3 regions of the Streptomyces sp. RG80 genome follow, and region 3 is predicted to be linked to each of the others. Evidence: predicted binding sites of a transcription regulator. Region 3 holds the regulator's gene; each other region holds the start of a gene.
The links. Region 3 encodes HspR, which represses chaperone genes until heat shock. Its sites were predicted from a motif close to TTGAGNNNNNNNNNCTCAA; they were not measured.

Region 1 (5,339 bases), on a different contig from region 3:
CTCGTCGGCGCCGAGCACATCCACCGCGTCCTGCGCCGCTGGCTGCGCGAATCGGACGGCCCCCAGGTACCTTTGACGACCCGTCAGGACGAGGACCGGCGCGCCGCCTAGTCCGCCGGGATCCGCCGGGATCCGCCGCCCCTCCGTACCCCCATGAACGGAGGAGCGGCTCACATGGAGGACCGCGCACACCGTGTCACCGCGGCACGGGTTTGCCCAGGGCACATTCCGGTCACCGCCGAGCGCCCCGGACATGCCCTCCCGCCCCACCCGTCAACGCCTCCCACGGCACGCCCCGCACGCCGCCGGCCCCGAAAATCGAGTGCGCCCGGAAAAGCTCCCGCACACACTGTGCGTATCGGACCCCGCCCACCGGCGCGGCCTCCTCGAACATTCCCTGGAGCCACTTCTTGCAGGCAGCCGTCACCGTCACTCCCGCCCGTATCCCGGAGCTCCTCCTCGGCCTCGCGACCGTACGGCCGGTCTTCATCTGGGGCGCCCCCGGCATCGGGAAGTCCTCCCTGGTACGGGAGTTCGCCGAGTCCCTGGGCCTGGAGTGCGTGAGCCTGCTGGGCACCCAGCTCGCTCCCGAGGACCTGATCGGGGTCCCGCAGATCCGCGACGGACGCTCGGTGTTCTGCCCGCCGGAGGCGATCGCCCGCGACGAGCCCTACTGCCTGTTCCTGGACGAGCTCAACGCGGCCACCCCGGACGTGCAGAAGGCGTTCTACTCGCTGATCCTGGACCGCCGGATCGGCAACTACGACCTCCCGGCCGGCTCCATCGTGATCGGCGCCGGAAACCGCGCCACCGACAACGCCCTCGCCCGCCCCATCGCCTCCGCGCTGGTCAACCGGCTCGCCCACGTCCACCTGGAGGCCTCCGCCAAGGACTGGCTGACCTGGGCCGCGGGCCACGACATCCACCCCTGGATCCTGGACCACCTCACCGACCGGCCCGACCACCTGTGGTCCAAGCCGCCCAAGACCGAGGAACCGTTCTCCACACCCCGCTCCTGGCACATGCTCTCCGACGCCCTGCACTCCTTCGGCCAGGGCCTCGACGAGGAGACGCTGAAGGTCGTCGCACACGGCACCCTGACCCCCGCGCACGCCACCGCGTTCTGCGGCTACGTCAAGATCGTGCGCAGCCGGTTCGGCATCGAGGCCATCATCAAGGGCGACGCCCGCTGGCCGCACCGCATGGAGGACCGCGACCTGCTCTACTACCTCGCCGAGTCCTTCCGCGGCCGCCTGGTCAAGGAGCTCCCCGCCAGCAAGGAGCACCTCTCCGGCGGAGGGCAGCAGACGGCGTACCGCGCCAAGTCGCTGCTCGTGCAGCTCGCCGAGATCTCGGTGGAGGTCGCGCAGGGCGTCATCGCCCCGGACGACGACGGCAACCCGCTGCTGCCCGCCTGGTTCCTGGTCGAGGCGGCCCGCGACATGCCACGGCTGGTGGAGGCACGCCAGTGAGCCGCTCCCGTACCCGGCGCGCATCGAAGGGCCCGGTGCGCCTGTCCGGTGGCGCGCGGACCTCGAAGGGGGAGCCGCAGTGAGCCGTACGCGCGGTCCGAAGCGACCCAAGACCGACCTGGCGGCCGAGGCGTTCGCGGAGGGCATGCGGCTGGTGCGGGCCAACCGGGCGCTCGCCGCCATCGGCTTCAGCACCTGCCGCAAGGACGACTGCCCGCACGCGCCGCACACCGGCCTCGTCCGCGTCGACTCCGACGGCATCGTCCACGCCCACCCCACCCGCCGCGCCGAACCCGCCGACTGGGCCTGGGCCGTCGCCCACGCCGTCATCCACCTCGGCTTCGGCCACGTCCCGGCGAAGCAGGGCCGCCGCACCCAGCCCGACCGCCACGACCTCGCCGCCCGCTGCGCCGTCGTCAACCGCTTCCTGCTCGGCTTCCCCGTCGGCCGCACCCCCGAGGACCTGCCGCCGGCCTACCCCGACGGCGACGAGGAACAGCTCGCCGCCCGCTGGCGCCGCGACGGCATCCCACCCGTGTACGAGCACTGCGGCACCGCGGGCCACGAACCGGACCAGCTGCTGGTGCCCTGGGACACCTGGCGGGGCGGCACCCCGCCGAACTGGCAGCTGGCGTTCGCCCACGCCCTCACCCGCACCGTCGCCACTGCCATGGACGTCGCGGGCGGCCGCCGTAGGTCGATGCGCGGCGGCACCACCCCGCGCCGGCCCTGGGAGCGGGCCCTGAGCTGGTTCGTCTCCTCCTATCCGCTGCTCGGCGGCATCGCGGCCGGCATCACCCTGGTCGCCGACGCCGAACTCGCCCGCGCCCACGACATCTCCGTCGCCGCGGTGAACGCCGAACTCGCCGAGATCTACATCAACCCGCTGCGCGAACTCGACGACGAGGAATGGCGGTTCGTCCTCGCCCACGAGATGCTGCATGCCGCCCTGCGCCACGGCGACCGCTGCGGCACCCGCGACCCCTACCTCTTCAACGTCGCCTGCGACTACGTCGTCAACGGCTGGCTGACCGAGATGCAGATCGGCACCATGCCCGAAGGCCTCCTGCACGACCCCGAGCTCAAGGACCTCTCCGCCGAGGAGGTCTACGACCGCATCGCCGGCGACCTGCGCCGGTTGCGCCGGCTGGGCACCCTGCGCGGCAAGGGCCTCGGCGACGTCCTCGGCGGTCCGCTCGGCTCACCCCGCGACTACGTCGACCTCGACGAGTTCTACCGCCGCGGCCTCGGCCACGGCCTGGACCTGCACCAGCAGCAGGAACGCGGCTTCCTGCCCGGCGGCCTGGTCGAGGAGATCCGCGCGCTCAGCCATCCGCCGCTGCCCTGGGACGCGCGACTGGCCCGCTGGTTCGACGAGTTCGTCCCCCGCCCCGAGGCACTGCGCTCGTACGCCCGGCCTTCCCGCCGCCAGTCGTCCACCCCCGACATCCCGCGCGCGGGCCGCTGGTTCCCGCCCGAGGAGGTCGCCCGCTGCACCTTCGGCGTCGTCCTGGACACCTCCGCCTCCATGGACCGCACCCTGCTCGGCAAGGCGCTCGGCGCCATCGCCTCCTACGCCCAGGCCCGCGACGTACCGGCCGCCCGGGTCGTGTTCTGCGACGCCGCCCCCTACGACGCGGGCTATCTGCCGGTCACCGAGATCGCCGGCCGGGTCCGGGTGCGCGGCCGCGGCGGTACGGTCCTGCAGCCGGGGATCGACCTGCTGCACCGCGCCGACGACTTCCCGCCCGGCGCACCCGTCCTGGTGATCACGGACGGCTGGTGCGACGTTCTGCGGGTGCGGCGCGAGCACGCGTATCTGATCCCCGAGGGGGCGCGGCTGCCCTTCAGCCCCCGAGGGCCGGTCTTCGAGGTGAGCCGCGTCCGAGTGTGATCGGATGGGCCCCACAACCCGGAACCGGGACCATATGAAAGGACTGACCGTGGCTACCACGCGCTCCGCACACACCGTCTGGGAAGGCAACCTGCTCGAGGGCAACGGAGTCGTCTCCTTCGACTCCTCCGGCGCCATCGCCCAGCAGCCGGTGACGTGGGCTTCCCGCGCCCAGGAGGCCAACGGCAAGACCAGCCCCGAGGAGCTGATCGCGGCCGCCCACTCCAGCTGCTTCTCCATGGCGTTCTCGCACGCCCTGGCCGGGGCAGGCACCCCGCCCACCAAGCTCACCACCTCCGCCGACGTCACCTTCCAGCCCGGCGAGGGCATCACCGGCATCCACCTCACCGTCGAGGGCACCGTGCCGGGCCTCGACGAGGACGCCTTCGTCGCCGCGGCCGAGGAGGCCAAGGTCAACTGCCCCGTCAGCCAGGCCCTCAAGACCGTGCCGATCACCCTGTCGGCCAAGCTCGCCTGACGTTCTCGTACGCGTCCGATGCCGTGCTCCCGACCGGGGAGCGCGGCATCGGCCCTTTCCGGGGTACCCGGCTTTCGGGGTACGCGGCATTGACAACAGCGCACTCAAGTTTTGTGCTGGAGTCCGGGAAGTGCCCTGGCGGAAGGGGACAGCGATGGGACGCGCGGTCGGGATCGATCTGGGGACCACGAACTCCGTGGTGGCCGTCCTGGAGGGCGGCGACCCCACGGTCGTCGCCAATGCGGAGGGGGCCAGGACCACACCGTCGGTCGTGGCCTTCGCCAAGAACGGCGAGGTACTGGTCGGGGAGGTCGCCAAACGGCAGGCCGTGACGAACATCGAGCGCACGGCCCGCTCGGTGAAACGCCACATGGGCGACACGAGCTGGCGCTTCCCGGACGAGGGCTCCGTCGACGGTACCCGCTACCGGGCGCAGGAGCTGTCGGCGCGGGTGCTGCAGAAACTCAAGCGGGACGCCGAGTCCTATCTCGGCGAGGACGTCACCGACGCGGTGATCACCGTCCCGGCCTACTTCGACGACGCCCAGCGGCAGGCCACCAAGGAGGCCGGGGAGGTCGCGGGACTGAACGTCCTGAGGATCATCAACGAGCCCACCGCGGCCGCCCTCGCCTACGGCCTCGACCGTGGCGAGGAGCAGACCGTCCTCGTCTTCGACCTCGGCGGCGGCACCTTCGACGTCTCCCTGCTGGAGATCGGCGACGGAGTCATCGAGGTCAAGGCGACCAACGGCGACACCCACCTCGGCGGCGACGACTGGGACCAGCGGGTCATGGAGCACCTGGTGAAGAAGTTCCAGGGGCAGTACGGCGTCGACCTCGGCAAGGACAAGATGGCCCTGCAACGGCTGCGCGAGGGCGCCGAGAAGGCCAAGATCGAGCTGTCGAGCTCCTCCGAGACGACCATCAACCTCCCTTACATCACCGCCTCCGCCGAAGGCCCCCTGCACCTCGACGAGAAACTGACGCGCGCTCAGTTCCAGGAGCTGACCGCCGACTTGCTCGACCGCTGCAAGACCCCCTTCCACCAGGCGGTCAAGGACGCCGGCATCAAGCTCGCCGCGGTCGACCACGTCATCCTCGTCGGCGGCTCCACCCGGATGCCCGCCGTCACCGACCTCGTCAAGGAACTCACCGGCAAGGACCCGCACAAGGGCGTCAACCCGGACGAGGTCGTCGCCGTCGGCGCCGCCCTCCAGGCCGGCGTCATCCGCGGCGACGTCAAGGACGTCCTGCTCCTCGACGTCACCCCGCTGTCCCTGGGCATCGAGACCAAGGGCGGCATCATGACCAAGCTCATCGAGCGCAACACCACGATCCCGACCCGCCGTTCGGAGATCTTCACGACGGCCACCGACAACCAGCCCTCCGTCGGCATCCAGGTCTACCAGGGCGAACGAGAGATCGCCGCGTACAACAAGAAGCTGGGCGTCTTCGACCTGACCGGACTCCCGCCCGCCCCGCGCGGCGTCCCGCAG
Region 2 (5,339 bases), on a different contig from region 3:
CCCGGTCAGCGTCAGGCCCGCCGCACCCGTCTCCGGGTCCGCCAGGGACGCCTCGACGAAGAGCACGTCACCGCCGGCTCCGGTGACCGCGAGGCCGGTCGCCACACCCGGCACCGCGGTGCGGCGCTCCGCCGGGTCCTGGGCGGACTCGGGCACGTGGTGCGGGCGCCCGATCAGGCCGCGCAGTTCCTCGTCCGTGACCGTGAACGGCAGCTTCCGCTCACCCAGTTCGTGCTGGGCCGCGACCTTGCGCAGCAGCCGTGCGATGGACCGCTCCAGGGTGCGGACGCCCGCCTCGCGGGTGTACTCGCCGGCGAGCTTGCGCAGGGCGCTCTCGTCGAGCGTCACCTCGTCCTTGTCGAGGCCGGCCCGCTCCAGCTGGCGCGGGAGCAGGTGATCGCGGGCGATGACGACCTTCTCGTCCTCGGTGTAGCCGTCGAGGCGGACCAGTTCCATACGGTCGAGCAGGGCCTCGGGGATGGCATCCAGGACGTTGGCCGTGGCGAGGAAGACCACGTCCGACAGGTCGAGTTCGACCTCCAGGTAGTGGTCGCGGAAGGTGTGGTTCTGCGCCGGGTCGAGGACCTCCAGGAGGGCCGCCGCCGGGTCGCCCCGGTAGTCGGACCCCACCTTGTCGATCTCGTCGAGCAGGACCACCGGGTTCATCGACCCGGCCTCCTTGATGGCGCGGACGATCCGGCCGGGCAGCGCGCCGACGTACGTACGCCGGTGACCGCGGATCTCCGCCTCGTCCCGCACACCGCCGAGGGCCACGCGGACGAACTTGCGGCCCATGGCGTGCGCGACCGACTCACCCAGCGAGGTCTTGCCGACGCCGGGCGGGCCGACGAGCGCCAGTACGGCACCGCCGCGCCGGCCGCCGACCACGCCGAGCCCCCGCTCGTCGCGCCGCTTGCGCACCGCCAGGTACTCGGTGATCCGCTCCTTCACGTCCTCCAGGCCGGCGTGCTCGGCGTCCAGGACCGCCTTGGCGCCCTGGATGTCGTACGCGTCCTCGGTGCGCTCGGTCCACGGGAGTTCGAGCACGGTGTCCAGCCAGGTCCGTATCCACGACCCCTCGGGCGACTGGTCGCTGGACCGCTCCAGCTTGTCGACCTCCTTGAGCGCGGCCTCGCGCACCTTCTCCGGCAGGTCGGCGGCCTCCACCCGCGCGCGGTAGTCGTCGGACTCCTCGCCGTCCTGTTCGCCGTTGAGTTCGCGCAGTTCCTTGCGTACGGCCTCCAGCTGGCGGCGGAGCAGGAACTCGCGCTGCTGCTTGTCGACGCCCTCCTGGACGTCCTTGGCGATGGTCTCGGCGACGTCCTGCTCGGCGAGGTGGTCGCGGAGCTGCTGGGTGGCGAGCTTGAGGCGGGTGACCGGGTCGGCGGTCTCGAGCAGCTCGACCTTCTGGTCGGTGCTCAGGAAGGGCGAGTACCCGGAGTTGTCGGCGAGCGCGGAGACGTCGTCGATGGCCTGGACCCGGTCCACGACCTGCCAGGCGCCGCGCTTGCGCAGCCAGGCGGTGGCGAGGGCCTTGTACTCCTTGACCAGTTCGGTGACATGGCCCGGCAGCGGCTCGGGCACGGTCTCGTCGACACGGGTGCCCTCGACCCAGAGGGCGGCACCCGGTCCGGTCGTCCCGGCACCGATCTTCACCCGGCCCCGGCCGCGGATCAGGGCGCCCGGGTCGCCGTCGGCCAGCCGGCCGACCTGCTCGACGGTGCCGAGCACACCGGTGCCCGGGTAGGTGCCGTCGATGCGTGGCACGAGCAGCACCCTGGGCTTCCCCGGCTCCGACCGGGCGGCGGCCTGGGCGGCCTCCACCGCGGCGCGTACGTCGGGGTCGTTCAGGTCGAGCGGGACCACCATTCCGGGCAGCACGACCTCGTCGTCGAGCGGCAGCACAGGCAGAGTGAGCGGTGTGGACGTCGAAGCCATGATCTCCCCTTCGGCATTCAAGTTGAGCTATGCCGACTCAATGCACGTGAGCCTCCGAATGTTCCCCAAGGGGCGTTCGCTGTGAGCGATCACCTCTGCCGGGACTCGTGACGCTGCTGATGTAGTAACCATCAACAGCTTTCACTTGTTACCAGCGAAGGGCCTCGGCATGGACCGGATCGTGCGGGCGTGGGTGGACGGGTGGGTCGTCTCGCGCGGGGCGGCCCCGCCGGTGGTCGAGCCGTGGGGTTGCACGATCGACATGGGGATGGACGGCCATGTCGCCCGGCACGTGCTGGGCGCGACCGGGGACGATGTCGAGGAGACGGTCGTCCGCAAGGTGGCCGGGGCGGTCACGGGTGCCGGGGTGTGGCTCAAGGTGTTCCGGGATCCGGCCGTGGTCGGCGACTGGCTGGGCGAGGGCTGGTGGATCGATCCGGAGCCCGGCTGCCTGATGACGCTCCCTCTGACGACACTGCCCACGACGACACCCGCCGACGAACCGCCGGTCCCGGACGGCTACCGCCGGCGCACCTGGTCCCGCGGCGGCCTCGTCCGCACGATGATCGCCGCCCCCGACGGCTCCTGGGCGGCCCGCGGCCAGCTCGCCCCGACCGGTGCGACGGCGGTCGTCGACCAGGTCGCCACGTCCCCGGCCCACCAACGCAAGGGGCTCGGCACCCTCGTCATGCACACACTCCAGCGAGCCGCGACGGAACAGGGCGCCGAGACCTGCGTACTGGCGGGCACACCGGCCGGGAAGGGCCTGTACGAGTCACTGGGCTGGACGGTGTCGGCTCCGCTGACCAGCGCGAGGTTCACGGGGCACGGGACGCCGTAGAGAAACGGTCGTCTCCGCTTGCACATACTTGCTGTGGATGCCGTTGCGGAGACCGTTCGGGACGGTGGAGCAGCGCGGGCCCGGGCGGCGCGCGCTGATCACGGGGGCGACGGTTCCGGTTCGTCGCCAGGGTCGGCGACTCCGGCGCGGGCGGCGAGGCCCCCGCTGCGAACGAGGTACGTATGGCCGCCCCTGAGGCGAGCCATGTCCCGAGCCGCACCGCCTGTGGCTGGTCCTCACCGACGACCAGCCGAAGGAGACGGGCTGGGCGCTGCCGCCGACCCTCGACTGATTCGGCGGCGACGGCACGACCTTCGCGCGCACGCCATCACCACCGTCGTCAAGAACCACGCCCTCGACTTCATCGACCGGTCCCGCACCGACGGCCGCCCCTGGTTCGCGTACGTCGCCACGCGCTCCGCGCACGAGGTGAACGCCCCGGAGCGGAAGTAGGCCCACGCGCGCGTGCCCGAGTGGCGGGGCCGGCTGGACAACACCCTCGTGCTGTTCACCAGCGACCATGGTCTGCGCTGGGGCCACCACGGCCGGCTGCGCAAGTCGGTGCCGTACCGCCCGAGTCTGGAGGTCCCCTTCCACCTCTCCTGGTCGGCCGGCGGCCTCGGCACCGCCCGCACCGACGACCGCCTCACGGGCCACGTCGACATCAGCCGCCCGCACGGCGACGGCCGGGTCCTCTTCCGGGAGTACTACGACCTGCGCGCCGATCCCTACCAGCTCAGGAACCGCCTGGACCGGGGCGGGGTCCTCGCCCAGCGGCGGACCCACGGCCACGTGGCCGTCCCCAAGGTCAGAGCCATCAGGTGCCCCCACTCGGTCATCGGGTCGGTGAAGGCGAGCAGGTCCTGGAGCAGCATGCCGGCGAACAGGGCCAGCAACGGCCAGCGGAGCCAAGGGGAGAGCAGCCCGGCCAGCGCGCCCGTGCCCGCGGCGACGCCGAAGCTGATGCCGTAGTCGAGGCGGTGCAGGGAGCTGTCGGGCAGGTGACCGACCAGGACGGCGAGTCCGACGGGGAGTTCGGTCGCGAGAGTGGCCAGGACATGGCCGAGGAGGAAGACACCGGCCGCGCGCAGTCCGCCGATCCGACGCTCCAGCGCGGTCATGACCAGCAGAAAGCCCAGCACGTACGGCGACACGATGCCGCCCGCTACCCACAGCGCGCTGGCCACCAGGACGAGCACGGGCGTGCGCACGAGGTGGGCCACGTCGGTGCTGGAGCCCTGGAGCAGGGAGTGGACGAGGGTGGGGTCGGCGTACTCGGTGACGAGCGAGGTGACGGCCAGGACAACGGCGTAACCGAAGGTGAACGGCGTCCCGGTGGGGGTGGGGAGCAGACGCCAGGGGCGCAACCGGCGCCGGGGGTCGGCGACTTCAGGGGCTTCAGTGGCTTCGGTGACTTCGGGCGTCTTGTCGGCGACGGGGACGGGTGCCGGTCCGCGCTGGCCCGGTACCGCGTCGAGCAGTCCGGCGACGTCGGGGAAGCAGGCGTCGGCAGGAGCGTGCGGCGCGTCTGCCGACTTCGCGGTCCGTTCCACCGTGAGTCGCTCCTTCCGTTTCGCCCCAGCCTTCGCGCTCACCCACCCCGCTGTCTGTGACCGGCGCCACGCGAACCCCGATTCACAGGCACTTCTCAAGAACCGCCCCTCGGTACCGGGGGCTGAACGTCGGCCGAAATCTCGGTGCACCCCGCACCGGACTGCCAGGATGGGCCGATGCCCATCTCGTACGACATTCCCGAAGTCCTGGACCGTCGCGAGGGCCCGCACGGCGAGGTCGTGCTGCGCCGGCACGGTGAGTTGTTGCAGATCATCGCCAACGGGTGCTTCCTGATGGACACCTCCGACGGCCGCTCGGAGCGGCTGCTGGTGGACGTGGCGCTCGACGCGCTGGACGGGCGGCCCGGGCCGAGCGTGCTGATCGGCGGGCTCGGGGTGGGGTTCTCGCTCACCCATGCCACCGCGGATTCGCGCTGGGGCCGGATCGCCGTCGTGGAGCGGGAACCGGCCATCATCGACTGGCATCGCCACGGCCCGCTGTCCGCATTGTCGGCGGCGGCGCTCGCCGATCCACGCACCGAGATTCTGGAAACGGATCTAGTCACTTATGTGAATGAGACATGGGACACGTATGACGCGCTGTGCCTGGACATCGACAACGGGCCCGACTGGACCGTCACCGAGGGCAACGACGGGCTGTATTCGGCGGCCGGACTCGCCAGCTGCGCAAGGGTGTTGAGGCCCGGCGGGGTGCTCGCGGTGTGGTCGGCGCAGCCTTCTCCGGAATTTGAAGGAACCCTACGGAATGCCGGGTTCCAGCAGGTGCGTACCGAAGAGGTGCCGGTTGCCCGGGGCGTTCCGGACGTCGTGCACGTCGGTGTCCGACCTGGATAGCCGTGGCGTGGTGACTCCCCGTACTCTGCTTCCCTGGCGCAGATCATTCAAGCGTCAATCGCAAGCATGCGCAGGCATAAGCCAGTAAGCGGGATCACCCCACTGATTCCGGAAAGCAACCCTTGGGGCGGGCGATGGAGCAGACACACACC
Region 3 (5,339 bases):
GATGGACCTCGCCGGGTACCAGGTCTACCGGCGCCTCAAGGGCACGTCCTTCGGCAGCACACCGCTGACGACGACCTCGTCGACGTCGTCGACGTCGTACACCGACTGGCTGCCGCGGTCGGGCGACGCGTACTACTACGAGGTCCGGGCCTACGACAAGGCCGGCAACGTCTCCACGGGCACGGCCGATCAGCTGGTCACCACGGTGGACCGGATCGCGCCGACCGTCCGCGATCTGAAGGCCGACGAGGGCTCGGCCCTCCTCGGGGTGTCCCTGTGGTGGATGTCCGAGGGGGCGGAGACGACCCGGCTGTTGCGGGCCCCCTCGCCCGACGGGCCCTTCACCGAGGTCAGGGGGCCTTGGGGCAACTCGGCGACCGATGCCGGCGCCCCGTACGGGGAGACCTCCTACTACAAGGTCGCGGTGTCGGACGCGGCGGGCAACACCGCTTACTCGTCGGTGGTGTCGGTCGCGAGGCCGCTCGCGGTGCCGTACTTCTGGAAGACGGAGAACCGGGCGGAGGACGGCGGCGGCGTCGATCTGCGCTGGGAAGTGTCGCCGTACGCCCCGGCCGAGTTCCGGGTGCACCGCGAGGAGCGCCGCTTCGACGAGGCCACCGGCACGTTCGACGTCGTCGACTCCCAGGTGGTGCCCTGCGACCCGAAGCTCACCGACACCGCCTACGGCACCAAGTACAGCTACACCTGCACCGACACCACCGTCGTACCGAGCCCGAACGACGGGTTCTACGTGTACTGGGTGACGACCGTCGACGCGCTCGGCCGGGAGTCGGCCCCCTCGCAGACCATCTCCCACGGCTACGGCGACGGCACCGCCCCGCCGCTCGTCACCGGGTTCACGGCCACCGCCACCACGTACGGCACGGTCCTGGACTGGGACGACAGCCCGGTCGACGACCTCGCCCGGTACAACGTGTTCCGGCTCAGCACGGTGGACGACGGGACCGACTACACGCACGTGGGGACGGTGCAGGCGGGCACCAGCCGGCTCGTCGACTCGGCGAACCTCCAGGACGGCGAGGACCACACCTACTTCGTGGACGCCGTGGACACCTCGGGCAACTCCAACTACACGACGGCCGACAAGATGGTGTCCACCACCGTCACCGAGCTCGACCTGCGGCCGAGCGTCCAGACGCCGCAGGACTGGCTGGTCGACGTGAGCGCCCAGGCCGGTGCCGACGGCGTCGACCTGACCTGGAAGCTCTCCAGCGGGTACCACGGGAGCGACATCACCGGTTACCGCGTCCACCGCTGGAACCCGGCCACCGCCGCCTACGAGCCCCTGACCGCCGACCCGGTCACCGGCACCTCGTACACGGACACCACGGCCGCCACCGGCGCCACCCACTTCTACTGGGTGACCGCCGTGCGCGCCGACGGCACCGAGTCCGAGCCCGGCGACGCCTGGGTGGCCCTGGCACCCTGACAAGAGCGTGCATACGGAAGGGGCCCGGAGGTTCGTCCTCCGGGCCCCTTCCGCATGCCTGTGTCAGTCCTGCCGGCCCTTCGGCCGCCACACCACCAACGCGCTGGTCTGCTGGACCTCCTGATACGGCACCAGGTCACGGCGGTACGAGGCGTGCACCGCCGCCTCCCGCTGGCGCATCGCCGCCGCGGCGCCCTCCAGGGCCGACTCCATCTCGGCGAGCCGGGACTGGAGCGCGGCGACCTGGTTCTCCAGCTCGATGATGCGCTTGATGCCGGCGAGGTTGATGCCCTCGTCCTGCGACAACTGCTGGACGGTGCGCAGCAGTTCGATGTCACGGGCCGAGTAGCGCCGGCCCCGGCCCGCGGTGCGGTCCGGGGAGACCAGGCCGAGCCGGTCGTACTGGCGCAGGGTCTGCGGGTGCAGGCCCGAGAGCTGGGCCGCCACCGAGATGACGTAGACCGGGGTCTCCTCGGTCAGTTCATACGGATTGCGTCGACGGCCGTCCATCTCGATCAAGCTCCCTTCGCCGCCTGGAACAGCTCCGCCCGCGGGTCCTCGCCCGCGGTCGCCTCGCGATACGCCTCGAGTGCGTCACGAGCCTTCCCCGTCAGATCCGTCGGGACACTCACCTCGACGGTGACCAGGAGGTCGCCGCGGGTGCCGTCCTTGCGGATCGCGCCCTTGCCCCGGGCGCGCATGGTGCGGCCGTTGGGGGTGCCCGGCGGCAGCTTCAGCGTCACGGCGGGGCCGCCCAGGGTGGGGACCCTGACCTCGCCGCCGAGAGCCGCCTCGGTGAAGGTCACCGGGACCGTGACCGTGAGGTTGTCGCCCTTGCGGCCGAAGACCGGGTGGGCGTCGACGTGCACGGTGACGTACAGGTCGCCGGCCGGGCCGCCGCGCTCGCCCGGTGCGCCCTTGCCGCGCAGCCGGATGCGCTGGCTGTCGGTGACCCCGGCGGGGATGCGGACCTGCATCGTCCGGGAGGACTTGGCGCGGCCGCTGCCCTTGCACTCGAGGCAGGGGTGCTCGGCCATCAGACCGCGGCCCTTGCAGTCCGGGCACGGGTCGGTCAGCGAGAAGCCGCCTCCCGAACCCCGGGCCACCTGCCCGGTGCCGACACAGGTCGGGCACACGCGCGGCGTGCCGTTCTTGTCGCCGGTGCCGGAGCAGGCCTTGCAGGGGGACTGCGAGGACATCCGCAACGGGACCGTGGCGCCCTCGATGGCCTCGGTGAAGCTCAGCGTGACCTCGGTGTCGATGTCCTGGCCGCGCCGGGGCTGGGTACGGGTCGTGCCCGTGCCGCCGCGGTTGAACAGACCGCCGAAGACGTCGCCGATCCCGCCGCCGAAGCCGCCGGAACCCTGGCCGCCACCGCCCTGGGCGCCGCCTCCGAAGAGGTCGCCCAGGTCGAAGTTGAACGAGCCGCCGCCCGCGCCCGGCCCCGGGCGGAAGCCGCCGTTGCCGAAGAGCGCGCGGGCCTCGTCGTACTCCTTGCGCTTCTTGGGGTCACCGAGGATGTCGTTCGCCTCGGAGATCTCCTTGAAGCGCTCCTCCGCCTTGGCGTTGCCCTTGTTGGCGTCCGGGTGGAACTCGCGGGCGAGTTTGCGGTACGCCTTCTTGATCTCGGCCTCGGTGGCGTCCTTGGGGACGCCGAGGACCTTGTAGTAGTCCTTCTCGATGAAGTCCTTGGTGCTCATCCTCGACGCGCCCCCTTTCCGCGGTTCCGCTCAGTCGCTGTGACCTCAGCCCTCCTCAGGGCCGCTGTCCTTGTCGTCGCCGGCCGCCGGGGCCTCGTCGGCCCCCTCGGCCTTGACCGTCTGCGCGCCCGGCTGCGGTTCGGCGACGGCCACCCGCGCGGGGCGGATGGTGCGCTCGCCGATGCGATACCCCGGCTGGAGGATCGCGACGCAGGTCGTCTCGGTGACGTCCGGTGCGTAGCTGTGCATCAGGGCCTCGTGGATCGTCGGGTCGAAGGGCTCGCCCTCCTTGCCGAACTGCTGAAGACCCATCTTCGCCGCGACGGTCTCCAGGGACTCCCCGACGGACTTGAATCCGCCGACGAACTCCCCGTGGTCCCGGGCGCGGCCGATGTCGTCGAGCACGGGCAGGAGTTCGGTCAGGAGGTTCGCGACGGCGATCTCCTTGACCGTGATCCGGTCCCGCTCCACGCGGCGGCGGTAGTTCTGGAACTCGGCCTGGAGCCGCTGGAGGTCCGCGGTGCGCTCTTCGAGCGCCTTGCGGGCCTGGTCCAGCTGGGCCGTCAGACCGGCGATCTGTGCTGTTGCGTCCCCGGCCGGGGCCGCCCCCGCCTCCGAGGAGGAGGTGGCGGCCTTCGGCTCGGCGTCGTCGGGGGTCGCGCCGGAGGGGACGTCGGGCTTCTCCTCGAAGCCCGGGGTCTCCTCGGTCACGCGGCACCGTCCTTGCGCTCGTCGTCGACGATCTCGGCGTCCACGACGTCGTCGTCGGCCTTGTCCTGCGGGGCACCGGCGTCGGCGCCACCGGCGGCCTGTCCGGCCTGGGCGTCGGCGTACATGGCCTGGCCGACCTTCTGCGAGACGGCCGCGACCTTCTCGGTGGCGGTGCGGATCTCGGCGGTGTCCTCGCCCTTGAGCGCGGTCTTCAGCTCCTCGACGGCGGCCTCGACCTCGGTCTTGACCTCGCCGGGGACCTTCTCCTCGTTGTCCTTGAGGAACTTCTCCGTCTGGTAGACGAGCTGCTCGCCCTGGTTGCGGGACTCGGCGGCCTCGCGGCGGGCGTGGTCCTCCTCCGCGTACTTCTCGGCCTCTTCGCGCATCCGGTTGACCTCGTCCTTCGGCAGCGAGGAGCCACCGGTGACGGTCATCTTCTGCTCCTTGCCCGTGCCGAGGTCCTTCGCGGTCACGTGCATGATGCCGTTGGCGTCGATGTCGAAGGCGACCTCGATCTGCGGGACACCGCGCGGGGCCGGCGGCAGACCGGTGAGCTCGAACATCCCGAGCTTCTTGTTGTACGCCGCGATCTCGCGCTCGCCCTGGTAGACCTGGATCTGCACGGAGGGCTGGTTGTCCTCGGCGGTGGTGAAGATCTCGGACCGCTTGGTCGGGATCGTCGTGTTCCGCTCGATGAGCTTGGTCATGATGCCGCCCTTGGTCTCGATACCGAGGGACAGCGGGGTCACGTCGAGGAGCAGGACGTCCTTGACCTCACCCTTGAGGACACCGGCCTGGAGGGCGGCGCCGATGGCGACGACCTCGTCCGGGTTGACGCCCTTGTTGGCGTCCTTGCCACCGGTCAGCTCGCGCACCAGCTCGGCGACGGCGGGCATCCGGGTGGAGCCACCGACGAGGACGACATGGTCGATCTCGTTGATGGAGACGCCGGCGTCCTTCATGACGTTGAAGAACGGGGTCTTGCAGCGCTCGAGGAGGTCCGCGGTCAGCTGCTGGAACTGAGCCCGGGTGAGCTTCTCGTCCAGGTGCAGCGGGCCCTCGGCGGAGGCGGTGATGTAGGGCAGGTTGATCGAGGTCTCGGTGGACGAGGACAGCTCGATCTTGGCCTTCTCGGCGGCCTCGCGGAGGCGCTGGAGGGCCATCTTGTCCTTGGCGAGGTCCACGCCGTGACCGGACTTGAACTGCTGCACCAGGTAGTCGACGACGCGCTGGTCCCAGTCGTCACCACCGAGGTGGTTGTCACCGTTGGTGGCCTTCACCTCGACGACGCCGTCGCCGATCTCCAGGAGGGACACGTCGAAGGTGCCGCCACCGAGGTCGAAGACGAGGATCGTCTGGTCGTCCTTGTCGAGGCCGTAGGCGAGCGCGGCCGCGGTGGGCTCGTTGACGATACGAAGGACGTTGAGACCGGCGATCTCGCCGGCTTCCTTCGTCGCCTGGCGCTCGGAGTCGTTGAA

Region 1: dnaK (molecular chaperone DnaK) is a predicted target of HspR. The motif match lies at 3,934-3,952, and genes of this name have one in related genera.
Region 2: lon (endopeptidase La) is a predicted target of HspR. The motif match lies at 1,961-1,979, and genes of this name have one in related genera.

The regions. Positions count from the first base shown of each region.
Region 1 covers NZ_JBEAAJ010000003.1:794,851-800,189, forward strand. Annotated here, with positions in the region: gene ABKA17_RS13650 (alkaline phosphatase family protein) at 1-111, shown strand, start outside; gene ABKA17_RS13655 (ATP-binding protein) at 411-1,472, shown strand; gene ABKA17_RS13660 (vWA domain-containing protein) at 1,552-3,366, shown strand; gene ABKA17_RS13665 (OsmC family protein) at 3,416-3,844, shown strand; gene dnaK (molecular chaperone DnaK) at 3,999-5,339, shown strand, end outside.
Region 2 covers NZ_JBEAAJ010000001.1:778,069-783,407, reverse strand. Annotated here, with positions in the region: gene lon (endopeptidase La) at 1-1,938, opposite strand, end outside; gene ABKA17_RS03630 (GNAT family N-acetyltransferase) at 2,108-2,779, shown strand; gene ABKA17_RS03625 (hypothetical protein) at 3,005-3,232, shown strand; partial or broken gene ABKA17_RS03620 (sulfatase-like hydrolase/transferase) at 3,245-3,433, shown strand; gene ABKA17_RS03615 (rhomboid-like protein) at 3,508-4,332, opposite strand; gene ABKA17_RS03610 (spermidine synthase family protein) at 4,510-5,187, shown strand; gene ABKA17_RS03605 (response regulator transcription factor) at 5,322-5,339, shown strand, end outside.
Region 3 covers NZ_JBEAAJ010000004.1:454,466-459,804, reverse strand. Annotated here, with positions in the region: gene ABKA17_RS16225 (Ig-like domain repeat protein) at 1-1,450, shown strand, start outside; gene ABKA17_RS16220 (heat shock protein transcriptional repressor HspR) at 1,514-1,960, opposite strand; gene dnaJ (molecular chaperone DnaJ) at 1,966-3,150, opposite strand; gene grpE (nucleotide exchange factor GrpE) at 3,196-3,861, opposite strand; gene dnaK (molecular chaperone DnaK) at 3,858-5,339, opposite strand, start outside.